Regions from separate parts of the Vibrio algarum genome, predicted to be linked through region 2. Evidence: predicted binding sites of a transcription regulator. Region 2 holds the regulator's gene; each other region holds the start of a gene.
The links. Region 2 encodes CRP, which controls carbon source genes, mostly activating them, when cyclic AMP is high. Its sites were predicted from a motif close to TGTGANNNNNNTCACA; they were not measured.
Positions count from the first base shown of each region.

Region 1: mlc (sugar metabolism global transcriptional regulator Mlc) is a predicted target of CRP. The motif match lies at 3,760-3,775, and genes of this name have one in related genera.
Region 3: nagE (N-acetylglucosamine-specific PTS transporter subunit IIBC) is a predicted target of CRP. The motif match lies at 1,191-1,206, and genes of this name have one in related genera.

Region 1 covers NZ_JAQLOI010000001.1:2,640,982-2,646,716, forward strand. Annotated here, with positions in the region: partial or broken gene PGX00_RS12300 (error-prone DNA polymerase) at 1-1,328, shown strand, start outside; gene PGX00_RS12305 (chemotaxis protein CheV) at 1,358-2,299, opposite strand; gene mlc (sugar metabolism global transcriptional regulator Mlc) at 2,469-3,683, opposite strand; gene pyk (pyruvate kinase) at 3,970-5,415, shown strand; partial or broken gene PGX00_RS12320 (patatin-like phospholipase family protein) at 5,498-5,735, opposite strand, start outside.
Region 2 covers NZ_JAQLOI010000001.1:676,523-682,257, forward strand. Annotated here, with positions in the region: gene PGX00_RS03375 (GNAT family N-acetyltransferase) at 597-1,082, shown strand; gene crp (cAMP-activated global transcriptional regulator CRP) at 1,136-1,768, opposite strand; gene PGX00_RS03385 (phosphoribulokinase) at 2,014-2,883, opposite strand; gene PGX00_RS03390 (YheU family protein) at 2,975-3,187, opposite strand; partial or broken gene PGX00_RS22850 (hydrolase) at 3,197-3,508, opposite strand; partial or broken gene PGX00_RS22855 (hydrolase) at 3,568-4,172, opposite strand; gene PGX00_RS03400 (aminotransferase-like domain-containing protein) at 4,169-5,560, opposite strand; gene PGX00_RS03405 (LysE family translocator) at 5,688-5,735, shown strand, end outside.
Region 3 covers NZ_JAQLOI010000001.1:2,821,478-2,827,212, reverse strand. Annotated here, with positions in the region: gene nagA (N-acetylglucosamine-6-phosphate deacetylase) at 1-253, opposite strand, end outside; gene nagB (glucosamine-6-phosphate deaminase) at 264-1,070, opposite strand; gene nagE (N-acetylglucosamine-specific PTS transporter subunit IIBC) at 1,324-2,796, shown strand; gene glnS (glutamine--tRNA ligase) at 2,960-4,627, shown strand; gene fcrX (ferric iron uptake transcriptional regulator FcrX) at 4,683-5,129, opposite strand; gene PGX00_RS13095 (DUF4442 domain-containing protein) at 5,308-5,735, shown strand, end outside.

The sequences.
Region 1 (5,735 bases), 2.0 Mb from region 2:
CGTTTAAAACCGAACTGCTATTATGACCTTGTTATTCAAATTGCCATTGTACGCCCCGGGCCAATTCAGGGCGATATGGTTCATCCATTTCTAAAGCGGCGAGATGGCAAAGAACCTATCACCTACCCTTCTGAAGAAGTACGTGACATATTACATCGCACAATGGGAGTTCCTATTTTTCAAGAACAGGTGATTAAGTTAGCCATGGTCGCTGCAGGGTTTACCGGAGGAGAAGCCGATCAGTTGCGACGAGCCATGGCCGCATGGAAAAAAATGGTCACGTGTTTAAATTCAAAGACAAACTAATAAATGGCATGTTAAAAAGAGGTTATGACGCTAAATTTGCACAGCGCATTTTTGACCAAATATGTGGTTTTGGTGAATACGGATTTCCTGAAAGTCATTCTGCCTCTTTCGCTATATTGGCATACTGCTCTGCATGGCTAAAATATTACTACCCAGAGGCCTTTTATACTTCTATTTTAAACAGCTTACCAATGGGCTTTTATAGTCCCTCTCAACTGATTCAAGACGCTCGCCGACATAATATTTTAGTGTTACCGATCTCCGTAAATCAGTCCGAATACGACCATATGATGGTCGCTAACGACCAATCAAGCCCGGACACTTATGCCCTTCGTCTTGGGTTTCGCCTTGTTCGAGGACTTTCAAAAAAGGGCGTAGAACAACTGATCAAAAATCGTCCCACCGTAGGGTATAACCATAGCGGGCAGCTTAAAAGTATCGGTCTAAATAAAAAAGATATTGAAGCCTTAGCATCGGCAGATGCTTTAAAAGAACTTTCCGGTGACCGATACGCCACACGATGGGCTGTAATGGACTCTCTGCAGGATTACCCTCTTTTTCAACAGCAATCAACCAACAATAACCATTTTCAATATAAAGAGAATAGATTTGAAACATTAACGGAAGACTATGCGGCAACGGGCCTATCATTGTCCAAGCACCCTATTGCGTTGCTAGAGGAAGAAGGAGTGTTAGGTAAGTTTACTCGGCAAACTGAACTCTTAAGTCTTCCTCACAAATCCCTTGTTACTGTGATAGGTGTGGTTACAGGTCGGCAATCCCCTGGAACAGCAGCAGGAGTGACATTTTTTACGTTAGAAGATGATACAGGCAACGTAAATGTGGTGGTATGGTCAGGAACAGCTAAGGCCCAAAAACAAGCTTATCTAACCGCTAATATATTAAAAGTAAAAGGGATATTAGAACATGACGGTCAAGTCACCCATGTTATCGCAGGTAAACTGATTGACTTAACCGACTCTATTGCGCAGTTTCGTACTCAATCGAGAGATTTTCATTAAATTGATTCTTAGATTAGAAAACGCGAATTCTAATCTAAGATTTGCTGCATTCTTTCTTGCGCCACACTGACTAAAAGGTCAGGCTGGAACTTAGAGATAAAGCGGTCACAGCCCACTTTTTCAACCATGGCATCATTAAAACTACCACTTAATGACGTATTCAATGTGATGAAGAGATCGCGCATTCTGGGATCATTACGCACTTCATAAGTTAATCGATACCCATCCATTTCTGGCATTTCGGCATCAGTAATCATCATCATCAGCTCTTTAGTGACATCTTTGCCTTCATCACTCCATTTTCGAAGTAAGTTCAACGCTTCTAAGCCATCACCGCATTCGATAATATTCAAGCCTAGTTGTTCAAGAGTGCCCTTAATTTGGCCTCGCGCAGTTGAGGAATCATCAACAACAAGTACATTCATTCCCACCATTTGAGTGGCGAGTTTCTCATCTAAGACACCTTCTGAGATAGAAATATCATAGTCAATAATCTGAGCAAGTACTTTCTCTACATCGATTATCTCTACAATTTTCTTCTCACCCTCATCTTCTATATGAGTAATTGCTGTTAAAAAATTCGATTTTCCCGCTGTTTTCGGTGGGGGAGCAATCTCTGTCCAGGTGGTGTTCACAATATTATGAACATGCCCAACTAAAAAACCCTGAACGCTTCGGTTATACTCGGTAATAATCAAATTCTGCTCTTCGTCCTCATGCATAGGGCGATAGCCAATGGCCGCACGAAGGTCTATAACAGGTACAGATTCTCCACGCAAAGAGGCAACACCTATGACATTCGTATTCGCGCCAGGCATTTTAGTCATTATCGGAACTTTTAGCACTTCTTTAACTTTAAAGACATTTATCGCAAAGAGTTGACGATGGCTTAATTTGAACAACAGTAATTCTAGTCGGTTCTCACCAACTAGATTTGTTCTTTGATCAACACTACTTAACACTCCAGACATACGACTTCTCACAGAGATTGAAATTGGGTTTACACATAAAAACCGAAAGTATAGATACAGCCATATATACTATATAACATCTGCTAAACCTATCCATTATTAATAGATTTATCATAAAGTATAGGCAGGTAACTGATATTAACCCATGATGGACATCAAGTATTATCAATCACCCTTCTACTACCATCATTAATAGCTCACCGTCATACAGTGCTTGCTTGATTAAGGCAGCTCCAGGCATCGTTGCTTGTTTCAGGAAACGGCTCTCAACGATATCTACATTCTGATGATAAGCGGCTAAACTTTGCTTTTTAACAGAAGACTCTATCGCTGGATAAAGAATAGATTTGGCGCGGTTAATCCCACCACCAATCAACACTTTTTCAGGGTTGAACAAATTAATAACAATGGCAACAGCAGAACCCAAATAATAGCCAAGCTTTTCGATAACTTCGACAGCAAGCGGATCACCTATTGCTGCAGCTGAGCAGATAGCTTCAATAGTAATATTTTCAACATCAATAGAAGATTCTTCGCCCTCTTCTAAGCGCTTTGTCACTTCATCTCTAATAGCTTTAGAACTCGCTACTGTTTCCAGACATCCATAATTACCACAATCACAAAGCTTGCCATTAGGATCAATTTGAATATGCCCAAGCTCACCTATGTTGCCATTCTTACCTTGAAGTACCCGGCCGTTTAGTACAATACCAGCTCCAACGCCATGATGTATGGATATCAGCACAGAACTATCATTCACCTGAGAATTTCCGAACAGCTTCTCTGCGAGTGCCCATGCATGAGTATCATTAGCAATAAAAACAGGCAGACCCGTCGCCTTATATATTTCAGGACCTAACGGAAGATTCTTCACATTATAATGAGGCATCTGTATTACTACGCCTTGCTCAGAATTCACTAACCCTGGCAACGTGACGGCAATACTCGTCACTCTGTTTAACTGATCAGCATAGGTTTGAAAAAATTCATCAATTTCATGTAATAAGCGAGCAAGTACGTCCTCTTGTTCAACTTCATGAATATCTATCTTGGTGTCTATCAGAACAGAGCCACCTAGCTCATGCAGTGCGATGGTTAAATATCCACGTCCAAGCCTCATAGAGAGAAACTGCCAACCTTCATTGTCAGTTTGTAGGCCAACAGCGGGCCGCCCACGGCTAGTCGCTTCCTGAACCGTAGTTTCATGAATAAGGTGTGCGTCGATAAGTTCGCGAGTAATCTTTGTAATACTAGCAGGTGCCAACGCACTCGTTTTCGATAGGTCGATACGAGATATTGGCCCTAACTCATCAATTAATTTATACACACGACCAGCATTGACCTGTTTAATATGATCAATATGGCCTGGTTGAGCCATGTACATCTGAAACTCCAAAATGGCACTAGTAGGCTAATTTTTTTACTTTGCGAAGTAATTGTGAAGCACCTTAGTAAATTGCCGTGACCAGTATCACGCACAAATCGTATTTAGCTCATAAATAGGAAGAAAATTATATTTCAAACTTCGAATTAATTGATCTAAGACAGCATTTTCACAGCGAGAAACACTTTAACTCAATTCATCATCTAGACCTAATATCATAATTATTTTTCTCACATTAAATTCATATCATATACTCAAAGAGTAATGTCAGTAACGGAGATACAAAATGAGCAAAATGCTTAGAAGAACAAAAATTGTTACTACGCTTGGCCCTGCTACAGACAAGGACAATGCATTAGAGGAAATAATCAAAGCTGGTGCGAATGTTGTTCGCATGAATTTTTCACACGGTAGCGCAGAAGATCATATCAAGCGAGCAAAACAAGTTAGAGAGATTGCCGCTAAATTAGGTCAACATATTGCAATTCTTGGCGACCTACAAGGTCCGAAAATACGTGTGTCTACTTTCAAAGAAGGAAAAGTAAATCTTACTGTTGGAAGCAAGTTCACTTTAGACAGTGAATTAGAAGCAGGTATGGGAGATCAAGATGCCGTAGGACTCGATTATAAAAGCCTACCGCAAGATGTCTCTAACGGTGATATGTTGCTGCTAGATGATGGTCGAGTCCAGCTCAAAGTTATCTCCGTAAAGGGCAATAAGGTATTTACTGACGTTGTCATTGGTGGACCCCTTTCAAATAACAAAGGGATAAATAAAAAAGGGGGTGGATTATCCGCTGAAGCCCTTACTGAAAAAGACAAACAAGATATTTTGACCGCAGCCAAAATCAAAGTCGATTTCCTCGCGATCTCTTTTCCTCGAAATGGCGAAGACATGAAATATGCCCGACGATTGGCTAGAGACGCCGGATTAGAAGCAAAATTAGTTGCTAAAGTAGAACGAGCGGAAACAGTTGCGAATGCCGAAAGTATCGATGACATTATCCTTGCTTCCGATGTCATTATGGTCGCTCGTGGAGACCTTGGAGTAGAAATTGGTGATCCAGAACTGATTGGAGTTCAAAAACAACTCATCAGACGTACCCGTAGTCTAAATAGAAGCGTCATAACCGCGACTCAAATGATGGAGTCAATGATTACGAACCCAATGCCAACGCGTGCTGAAGTAATGGATGTGGCCAACGCAGTATTGGATGGCACGGACGCGGTTATGTTATCCGGAGAAACAGCCGTTGGTGCCTATCCAGTTGAAACGGTAAAATCGATGGCGAGTGTCTGTGTTGGTGCAGAAAAAATGCCATCCTTAAGTACATCAAGCTACCGTATTGACCGGAAGTTTCAGGCATCAGAAGAAGCGATTGCCATGTCTACTATGTATTCCGCGAATCATCTCGAAGGTGTTAAAGCTATGATTTCTCTTACGGAATCAGGAAAAACCCCTCTCATGATGTCTCGCTTGAGTTCTGGTCTTCCTATCTTTGCCCTTTCACGCAATGAATCGACATTAAACAAGTCATCACTTTATCGCGGTGTTACCCCAGTCTACTTTGATTCCTATGCAGATGCCGGATTGTCTTCTGCCCAAGAGGCAATCAATACCCTAAAAGATAAAGGCTACGTAAACAGTGGTGATATTGTGATTATTACCCAAGGGGACGTTATGGATATCGTCGGCTCGACAAACTGCATGCGCATATTGACGGTGAAATGATGCCAATTACATAATGAATTCGACTCTGCGAAGCACTCTAGGCGTCCTAGAGCGCTTATAAATAGTCCTCTATTACTCTCACCTAATATTTACATCCAGCAGCAGACATATTAGGTGAGTTTTTTTGTGCCAAAGCGTGTTGGTTTATAAATTCATAACCAGCACTTAGACCAAGTTCATAATCATAGATAAGATCTTCTTTTTTGCTCATTAATGGTGAAGACTTAAGAGGCTCAGAGGGTACAATTTGAACGATAAAACAATCGTCTGGCGGATTATTTAAAAACTCTCGTGTTAAAGCCTGGCTCTGATAGTGCACC
Region 2 (5,735 bases):
GTAGGAATATGATCTAGACATTGAACTACAAACCGCCGGGCAGGGCGGTATATAAATCCTGGATTTAACGTCTAGGCGCCTAGATCTTATTGAAGGCTATCGCCATGAAATTTGATCTACGGGTATCAGTTATTTTTAACGTTTCGAATGTAATCTATGCCTTAACGGGCTTATTGCTTGCTTTGAATCAATTAGGATGGCTGTGATCCCTGCTGAACTTACTTCGGTAAGTTCGGCACTCTTTCTAGCTGGCTTGCTTTTTGGAGTAGGCTTATAAAGGCTTGAGCCGTGTGCGGGGAAACTCGCACGCACGGTTCTTAGGGAGGGGTAGTCAGTAATGGCTGCTCCTTACCCGCCAAAAAGATTTAGCCTCTCACCACTGACTTGATAGCGGCATTGAATGTGCTCATGTACGGATGTACATTTAGCGCATTCGCCTTGTTCTAAAGTCACTCAGTAAAGAGAATTCTAAACCTAATTGTTATTGGAAACCGAAGTGTACAGACGCTTCGGTTTTTTTGTGCGTGTAGTAAATAGTGGAATTACTAGTTAGGCTTATGAAGTATGCTATCTAATTAAAAAGGAAAAGAGATTAAGTGAAATCAGTCATCCGTATACGTGCTTACACGTCTGAGGACGCCAGAGAATTGAAAACGCTATTTTTTGATACTGTGCATAATGTTAATAAGAGAGACTACTCAGAAAGCCAAATAAAGGCTTGGGCATCTGAAGAGATTACCTATGAGTCTTGGCGTGTTCTTATGGAAAAACTGACGCCTTTTGTTGCAGAGATAGATAACAAAATTGTCGGCTATGCTGATCTTCAGCCTGATGGCTTGATTGACCATTTCTATGTAGGACATCAATATCAAAAGCGAGGTGTGGCTGGTGCATTAATGCAGCGTATTTATCAACAGAGTAATCAGAACAATCTATCGCGTATTTATTCTCATGTCAGCGTTACGGCGAAGCCTTTTTTTGAACATTGTGGTTTTAAGGTAATAGAGGAACAACAAGTAGATATTAGAGGGCAGCAGTTGACTAATTTTGTGATGGAACTGACGACTTTAAAGATGTTGTAGAGATAAAAAAAGCAGCGTAAACGCTGCTTTTTAATCATGTTATAACGGTGTTATTAACGCGTACCGTAAACTACAATCGTCTTACCGTGTGCAGAAATTAAATTCTGCTCTTCCAGCATCTTAAGAATACGACCAACAGTCTCACGTGAACAACCTACAATCTGACCGATCTCTTGACGAGTGATCTTAATTTGCATGCCATCTGGGTGAGTCATCGCATCTGGTTGTTTTGCTAAGTTCAGAAGTGTCTGAGCAATACGACCTGTCACATCTAAGAATGCTAAGTCACCTACTTTTTGGCTAGTCGTTTGTAGACGGCTTGCCATTTGAGATGAAAGACGCATTAAAATGTCAGGGTTTACTTGAATAAGCTGACGGAATTTCTTAAAAGAAATTTCAGCAACTTCACATGGTGATTTAGCACGTACCCATGCAGTACGCTCTTGATCTTCTTCGAATAGACCTAGCTCACCGATGAAGTCACCTTGGTTAAGGTAAGAAAGAATCATCTCTTTACCTTCTTCATCCTTGATAAGCACGGCTACAGAGCCTTTCACAATGTAATACAGAGTTTCCGCTTTCTCACCAGCGTGGATAAGCGTACTTTTGGAAGGATATTTATGAATATGACAGTGTGAAAGAAACCACTCTAACGTTGGATCGGTTTGAGGTTTACCAAGAACCATAATTATCTCACTATTATCTGCAGGGCCTGCTCAGCAGCTTTCCTTTGCTGCATCCCCTTTTAATCGGTGACGATAGCATAGGATTTCTCGTTCAAAGCTGCAAGCTACATATGTATATCAGTTAAGAATAATATCCTTTTTTGCAGTCGATTTCTTGATTTTGATCGCCCTGATTTCCCGAATTCTTAGGTCAAAGTGTGCACATCGTCACGGTATCAGAACTAAATCCATTTGTTGGTTAAAATTTAACCAATTTTGCCTGTCTCAATTAATTGTTGTAGCACGGGTCTGATTATCAATTCCATTGCAAAGCTCATCTTTCCTCCCGGTACGACCAATGTATTGTGTCGAGAAACAAAAGATCCATCAATCATGGCTAAAAGGTAAGGAAAATCAACATTCTTCATTCCACGTAACCGAATAACGACAAAGCTTTCATCTAAGCTCGGGATAGCTTTTGCATTCAAAGGGTTTGAGGTGTCTACCGTTGGAACTCGCTGAAAGTTTATATGGGTACGAGAAAACTGAGGAGTAATATAGTTAAGATAATCATCCATTGAGCGGACAATAGAGTCGGTAACTGCTTCTCGTGAATGCCCTCTATCTCGTGTATCACGCACAAATTTCTGTATCCATTCAAGGTTTACAATAGGTACCATTCCGATCAGTAAATCAACGTGTTGTGACACATTAATGTCGCCATCTACAACCGCGCCATGTAAGCCCTCGTAAAAAAGTACGTCGCTATCTTCCGCTAAGTCTTGCCAAGGAGTGAATGTTCCCGGCATTTGGTTATAAGGTACAGCTTCATCAAATGAGTGTAGGTAACGCCTTACTTGGCCTTGGCCCTCGTCACCATATTTTCTAAAAAACTGCTCTAGCGCTGGGAAATTATTGGCCTCAGGACCAAAGTAACTAATGTGTTTACCTTGTTCTTTCGCTTTGCGAATTTCAATGTCCATTTCAGGACGAGTAAATCGGTGAAAACTATCTCCTTCCACCCATGCGGCCTTTACGTCCATCATATTAAACATCTTTCTAAATGCTTCAGATGTTGTGGTTGTTCCTGCGCCAGATGAACCTGTAACTGCGATAATCGGATGTTTTGCTGACATGAGATTCCTTGTCGTTACATTGGTGAATACGGTTATGTTAAAAATAGTGTATGAGATTCTATAAAAAGAATAAATGCTTAACTCTTTGTTATCAGAACTCGCGCCTGAGTTTTATATCAACGGTTTCGTGAAGTTCCGAAAATACAATGACCGCGTCTTCTGCCTTTAGCTGTTTTCGTACTTGCTCAATTTTATCTTCCAAAGTGACTTCACTTTGACCGTAATCGGTGCCTTCTCTCAAAACGAATTCTTTAATTAGGTTATCGAGCGTGTCACCGTCGATTTCTTGCCATGGAATGATCATAAATTCTTCTTATATTGATGATGCTATATGCTGGTAATAACGAGGTAATGCGTGTTCTAACCAGAAAGTGGGTTTAGTCAGTGTTCCCGTTAAGAAGCCCACATGACCACCGCTTGTAAATAGGCGATAGTGAATGTTTTTGTTCAATGAGAAGTTAGGTATGACCGCTTGAGTCATAAATGGGTCGTCCTTTGCATGAATCACCTGCAGAGGCACACCAATGTTATTTATAACATGGATACCAGAGCATTTTTGATAATAATCTTTAGCGCTTTCAAACCCGTGCAAAGGTGCGGTAATCAAATCATCGAAGCTATACAGTGTTTTTAAGGATGCCATATCTTGTGTTGAAATGCCTAATTCCGACGTAAGCTGTCTCTGTTTTTGCAGTGCGTTTTTTTGAGAGAGGTTAATAGGTAGTTCCCATAAACCTTAGATAATCCTCGCTCTATTCGTGCAGAACAAGAAGCTAAGTCGAGAGGTGCAGAAACAACGGTAGCGGCTTCAATGATAGGATCTTGGCGGTATTTAGCGAGATAATTTACTAACATATTTCCACCGAGTGATATACCAGTAGCGACCTTTGGTTGATTAGGAAAAAGAGTATGTAAATACTCTAAAAAAAGCGCGGATCATCAGTTTCGCCAGAATGATAGGCTCTAGCGAGTCGGTTAGGTCTGCCGCTACAGCCTCTAAAGTGCATCATGACAGATAACCAACCTTTTTGAGAAAAAGCATGCATCAGACCGTTCGCATATGGGCTGTCGAAGCTGCCTTCTAAACCGTGAAAAAGTATAAAGATAGGTTTGTTTTTTGCTGATGGGGCGGTCCAGTCTTCACTCCAAGCTAGGTCTAGAAAATCGCCATCAGGTGTTTCTAGCGTTTGCCAGTGTGCAGAGAATAGCGGCTGCTTGCGAATCATCCTTGGAATGACGGTTTGTAAATGAGGATTGCTGAGCCCTCTTGCTGCTCTAAATTCGGTCATAATGTAAAGTCACTGATTGGGGTACTATCTAATAAGGCTTTTAACTTAATGAGTCCTGTTTCAACTTGAGCTTGATCGATTGGTGAACTTAAAGCAAGACGCACTGCTGGAGGTACATTGGTCGCAGGTGGTGAAAAAAGCTCTGCCGACTTTACTATTACGCCATTCTCAGCAGCCCTGTTTACAAAATCACTTAAGCGCCAATGGTCGGGTAGCGTTAACCAGACATGGAAACAATCGTGAGTATACTGTAGTTGGTAATCGGACAAATAGTTAAGTGCAAGTGTAAGACGCTCTTTCATCTCTGTGCGGATAAAAAGCAAGGTGTTTTCAAGCTTGTTTGAGCTTAGTAGTTCACAGGTTAATGCGGTAAGCAAAGGGCTTATCATCCAACTATGGTTTTGTAATGTAATGCTGAGGTGAGGGTGCATTTTACTTGGTGGTTGTATATAGCCTACCCGTAATCCCGGGGCGAGACATTTAGAAAAAGCACCAATATGGAATACTTGTTCCGGTGCTAAATTGACTAGTGGTGGAGGAGCATCCTTAGGGAGAAGCCCGTTCACATCGTCTTCAATAACATATAGGTTATGTTGTTTACACACCTCTAAGATCGCTTTACGTCGCTCAAGAGACATGGTGGCTGTAGTTGGGTTTTGCAGTGTCGGTGTCAAATAGATGAATCTAACCTGAAATTGTCGACAAGCCGCATCGAGAGCAGCTGGTAGAACACCTTGCTCATCCATTTCTACACCTTTAACGGTTAGCTGTTTCTGCTTAGCTAGACTAATTAAACCAGGGTAAGTCAGCTTTTCCGATAAAATAGTATCTCCGGCTCTCGTGAATGCTTCGAAAACCATCTGCATTCCGTGCTGTGCTCCTGAGCAAAACAATAGCCTATCAGCATCAAGCTTAACTCCATGCTCGTTAAGCCAACTAGCCACCATTTGTCGATGAGAATCAATGCCAGTGGGCTTTTGATAGATCATAAATTGATTGAGTGCTTGAGCAGATTGAGCCACGTTACCCATTGCCTCTTTTAGCATCTCGCTACGATCAAACATAGGTGGAATGTTAAAGCCGAAGTTGCATTCGTTAGGGTCGTAGTTATCTCTTTGGTCAAATGCCCAGTACACTTTTTTCTTATCCACAACATAGGTGCCAGCCCCCACTCGTGCTTCAACTAGACCTTTTCGCTCTGCCTCTGCGTATGCTCTCGTCACTGTGCCAACCGTAACGCCTAACTTATCTGCTAAGAAACGATGAGTTGGAAGTTTGTCATTTGCGGTCAACTGACCTGACTCAATCTTCTCTGCTAGTAGTTCGGCAATTTGTTTGTATTTTGGTGCAGTATTTGTTTTGGATAACGCAAACTCTATGATTGTCATGGTGACAATAAACCTTTTGATCTTTAATAATTACATTGTTATGGTCATTTTGTGCGCACAAAAGAGAAAAATCAACTAATAAATAAGTATTGTACCGATACAATTTTCACTGTGTGAGGAAAGTAAAATGGAATGGCAGTTTTTTATCTCAATTGCAATGTTTGCTCTAGTGATG
Region 3 (5,735 bases), 2.1 Mb from region 2:
GATTCACTTTATGCATAGTTTCTAGTGTTTCAACCGATATTTCATCGTTAAACATCACGCCGCCACAGCCATTAAGCTGGAGATCTATAAATCCGGGGCTTAAATTTGCCCCATTTAGATCAATTAAGTTTATGCCATTAGGCAACTCTGTGTCTGAGCAGACAGAACTTATTTTACCGTCCTCAATGATTGCCGAGAAATTCTCGAGAACATCGCTACCGGTAAAAATTTTACAGTTGGTTAGCGCATACATAATCAGAGTCCTATTTTTTGAGGTTTTTGATATTTTCGGCTTCTAATTCGTTGAAGTATTTTACAGTTTTTACTTTAAGTTCTTGCGTTGCCGGTTCATCGCACACAATAACTGATTTTGCGTGCAGTTGCAGTGCTGAAATTGTCCAAAGGTGATTTACGCTACCTTCAACTGCGGCTTGCAGAGCGAGTGCCTTGTTATGACCAGACACCAATAACATGACTTCTTCTGAATCAAGGAGCGTTCCTACACCGATTGTCAAAGCATATTTTGGTACTTGATTTATGTCCCCATCGAAAAATCTTGAATTAGCAATTCGTGTATCTTCTGTCAATGTTTTGATTCTTGTTCTTGAAGATAACGATGAAGCTGGTTCGTTAAATGCGATATGACCATCATTACCAACGCCACCCATGAAGAGATTGATTTTTCCGTAAGATTTAATTCTTTCTTCGTACTGCTTACATTCAGCGTCATGATCATCCGTGTTGCCATTCAGTAAATTGATATTTTTTTCTTGAATATCAACGTGATTGAAGAAGTTCTCATACATAAATGTGCGATATGATTCAGGGTGGTCCGATGGAAGGCCAATATATTCATCCATATTAAAAGTCACGACGTGCTTAAAGCTTACTTCGCCTAAATTATAAAGTTCCACAAGATACTTGTATGTTTTGAGTGGAGAGCCACCAGTTGGTAACCCCAATACAAATGGTTTTGTCTCTGAAGGCTTGAATTTATTAATAGTATCAATGATATGTCGAGCAGACCATAAGCCAATTTCATCGGATGTTTGTAGTGGAATAAGTCTCATAGTGGCACCTCAATTAAGTTTAGGAAACAGGTCAATAATAGTATTGAAATCACGTTAATTCGAATCATAAAATAAGTTTTATGATCTTGCTAGCAAAATATACAATAAATGTCACTTTTTGGTGATTGTTATCACATAATTAGAGCATTTAATTTGCGATGAAAAATTAAACTCATAAACTGAAAAGGACTAAATTGAAAGGATGAATTAAGTCCTTTTACACCAAATTGACATCCTATAGGGGGAATTCACGGTGAATATTCTTGGATATTTTCAAAAAGTAGGTAAAGCACTGATGGTACCAGTTGCTACATTGCCTGCAGCAGCAATATTAATGGGAATCGGATACTGGATAGATCCGACCGGTTGGGGTGGCAACAATGCGTTTGCTGCATTTTTGATCAAGGCAGGCGCTGCAATTATAGACAACATGTCGGTGTTGTTTGCAATCGGTGTGGCTTACGGTATGTCTAAGGACAAAGATGGTGCAGCAGCACTGGCTGGTTTTGTTGGTTACATGGTTATTACAACGTTATGTAGCGCAGGTTCAGTCGAAGCTATTGGCTTAGTTACTTTAGACGCGAGTTCAACGCTTGCATTTAATAAGATAGGTAATCAGTTTATTGGTATCCTATCTGGTATTGGTGCGGCGGAGATTTATAACCGTTATTATCAAGTAGAATTACATAAAGCGCTTGCCTTCTTTAGTGGTAAGCGACTTGTGCCTATCTTGACCTCATTTGCAGCCATTGGCGTTTCTTTTGTTCTTATGTTTGCCTGGCCTATTATCTTCGGTGGATTGATTTCATTCGGTGAAAGCATTGTTGGTCTTGGTGAAGTAGGTTCTGGGCTATACGGTTTCTTTAACCGACTACTTATTCCTGTAGGTTTGCACCATGCATTGAACTCTGTATTCTGGTTCGATATGGCCGGTATCAATGACCTTGGTAACTGGTGGACACCAAATGCAGTAGAAGCAGGGGTCGGTGTAGTGGGTGAAACAGGGCGTTATATGGCTGGTTTCTTCCCGATAATGATGTTTGGTTTGCCAGGTGCTGCGCTTGCTATTTATCATACGGCGAAACCTGAGCATAAAACTCGTGTTGCTTCGATAATGATTGCTGCTGGTTTTGCCTCTTTCTTCACTGGTGTTACCGAGCCACTAGAATTCTCTTTCATGTTCCTAGCGCCAATGCTTTATGTATTGCACGCGTTGTTGACTGGTCTTTCTCTGTTTATCGCTGATATGATGAACTGGACGGCAGGCTTTGGCTTCTCGGCAGGTCTTGTGGATATGGTTCTATCTGCACAAAACCCATTGGCGAATAAATGGTATATGCTGATTGTACAGGGCTTTGCTTTCTTCGGTATTTACTACTTTATGTTCCGTTGGGCTATTGTTAAGTTCGGTCTTAAAACGCCTGGACGTGAAGACGATGATATCTCAGAAATGAGTTCTTCTGCAGTGAGTGAAGATTCTGCTGAACTTGCGAAAAAATATTTACAAGTTCTCGGTGGCCACGCTAATCTACAAAACATCGATGCATGTATCACACGTCTGCGTTTGACAGTGAACGATATGGAAATGATTAATGAAAATGAGCTTAAAGCTTTAGGTGCAATGGGTGTGGTCAAACTAGGTAGTAATAACCTGCAAGTTATCCTCGGTCCCCTTGCTGAAATTATCGCTGGTGAAATGAAAAATATTCCCGCAACCAGTAACTAATGCAGTATTAAGTTATATTTCTTAATCAAACCTCCCTCACGGGAGGTTTTTTTGCTTAGATAGACAGGAAATTAGCAAGAATTGCACTGTTTTGGTTGTGTAAAGATCGTGAATCGTGGATCATTAGCGAAATTATTTTTGACAATCCACCAGAGGTGCATAGATGACTGAAGCTGAGGCTCGTCCATCAAATTTCATTCGCCAAATCATTGATAAAGATTTAGCGGAAGGCAAACACACTAGTGTGCATACCAGATTTCCACCAGAACCTAATGGTTATCTGCATATAGGCCACGCTAAATCCATTTGTTTGAATTTTGGTATTGCTCAGGATTATCAGGGTCAATGTAATCTTCGTTTTGATGATACGAACCCTGAAAAAGAAGACATCGAGTATGTTGAGTCAATTAAGAATGATGTGAACTGGTTAGGTTTTGAATGGTCGGGGGATATCCAATACTCTTCAAACTACTTCGATACTCTTTATAGCTATGCCATTGAGTTAATTAATAAAGGTTTAGCTTATGTCGATGAACTGACTCCAGATCAAATTAGAGAATATCGTGGTACGTTGAAAGAGCCAGGTAAGCATAGCCCATACCGTGATCGCAGTGTCGAAGAAAACTTAGCACTGTTTGAAAAAATGAAATCAGGTGGTTTCAAAGAAGCAACAGCCTGCTTACGTGCAAAAATTGATATGTCATCACCATTTATGGTTATGAGAGATCCTGTTTTATATCGTGTTCGTTTTGCAGAGCACCATCAAACGGGTGATAAGTGGTGCATTTATCCAATGTATGACTTTACTCACTGTATTTCTGATGCCCTAGAAGGGATCACACATTCAATTTGTACGTTAGAGTTCCAAGACAACCGTCGTCTTTATGACTGGGTGTTAGACAATATTTCGATTGAATGTCAGCCGCGTCAGTACGAGTTCAGCCGTTTAAATCTTGAATATACAGTGATGTCTAAGCGCAAACTGAATCAATTAGTGACCGAAAACCTTGTGAATGGCTGGGATGACCCGCGTATGCCTACTATCTCTGGTTTACGTCGTCGTGGATTTACTTCTGCTTCTATCAGAGAGTTTTGTCAACGCATAGGGGTGACGAAGCAAGAAAATATGATCGAGTTTGGATCTCTTGAGTCTTGCATTCGTGATGATCTAAATGAAAACGCCCCTAGAGCAATGGCTGTTCTTGATCCTGTAAAAATCATTATTGAAGATTTTGAAGCAGGTAAAGTCGAAACGTTAAATGTTGCGAACCATCCAAATAAGCCTGAAATGGGTAGTCGTGAAGTGCCATTTAGCCGTGAAATTTGGATCGAGAGAGAAGATTTTCGTGAAGAAGCTAACAAGAAGTATAAGCGCCTTGTATTAGGGAAAGAAGTGCGTTTACGTGGAGCTTACGTTATTAAAGCAGAACGCGTTGAAAAAGATGCGGAAGGCAATATTAGCACGATTTTCTGTAGCTACGATTCAGATACCTTGGGTAAAAACCCAGCCGATGGCCGCAAGGTCAAAGGTGTTATTCATTGGGTTTCAGCTGATAATGGTGTACCCGCTGAAATCCGTTTATACGACCGTTTGTTCACTGTACCAAACCCAGCGGCTGCAGATGATTTCAAAGCAACGATCAATTCTAAGTCACTGCAAGTAATGAACGGTTATGTTGAGCCAAGTTTGATTGATGCATCACCAGAGAAAGGCCTGCAGTTTGAGCGTACAGGGTATTTTTGTGTTGACAATAAAGACTCTAAGCCAGATGCGCTTGTGTTTAACCGTACGGTTGGATTGCGAGATACATGGGCAAAAACCGGCGAGTAAATTAATTTTCAATCAAATAAAAAACCAGCTATCGCTGGTTTTTTTATGTAAATTATTACTTGGTTTTATGTAGACTTGGATTTTCTTTACAGTTGCCAGCACTGCATTTACCGTAAAGATAAAGACTATGATTCGTCAATTCAATATTGTATGAAGCAGCTATTTCTTGCTGGCGTTTTTCTATCATGTCATCAGAAAATTCAATAACCTCGCCACAATCCAAGCAGACTAAATGGTCATGGTGATATTGTGTTGATAATTCAAACACAGATTTACCACCCTCAAAGTGGTGACGGGTGACAATGCCCGCGTCATCGAACTGATTTAGCACTCGATATACAGTTGCTAATCCGATTTCTTCACCTTGATCGATCAGCAGTTTATACAGTTCCTCTGCACTAATATGCTGGCATTGTGGTTGTTGAAGCACTTCAAGTATTTTTAAACGAGGTAATGTAACTTTCAGTCCCGCATCTTTAAGCGCTTTATTATTATCTGACATATTCCTTCCTGTAGACGAACTAAATCGTAAATGCGACAGCATCAATATTACACATTATAAGGCAGCATTCATTAACATTAAACCTCAAACGTCTGAGGCTTAACAAGAAAAGTTTGTAATATGGCACCACTTTCAGATATTGTACGCTACTAATAACATTTTGTTAACAGAGATAATTATGAATAAAACTGTAGCAAAGATGTATAAGCCAAACATTGTCAAATTTGCTCTCAACATATGGCCTCCTTTTTGGGGTGCCGGTATAAAAATTTTATATATAAGTGAAGACTTCCGAAATGTAAAAATAAGGCTGAAATTACGTTGGTGGAATAAAAATGCAAACCGAACTCAATATGGAGGGAGTATCTTTTCTCTCACAGATCCTGTGTATGCGCTCATGTTAATGGGAATATTAGGAGAGCGTTATTTTGTGTGGGATAAAGAGGCAAGTATCAACTTTATCAAGCGGGGTAACACAGACTTGCATGCGGAATTCTTGATTTCTCAAGATGTGCTGGATGACATTATAGAGAAAACAGCAGGTGGTGAAAAAAGTTTTCCAGAATTTATGATTTTTGTTAAGGATACACATGGGCAGGTCGTCTC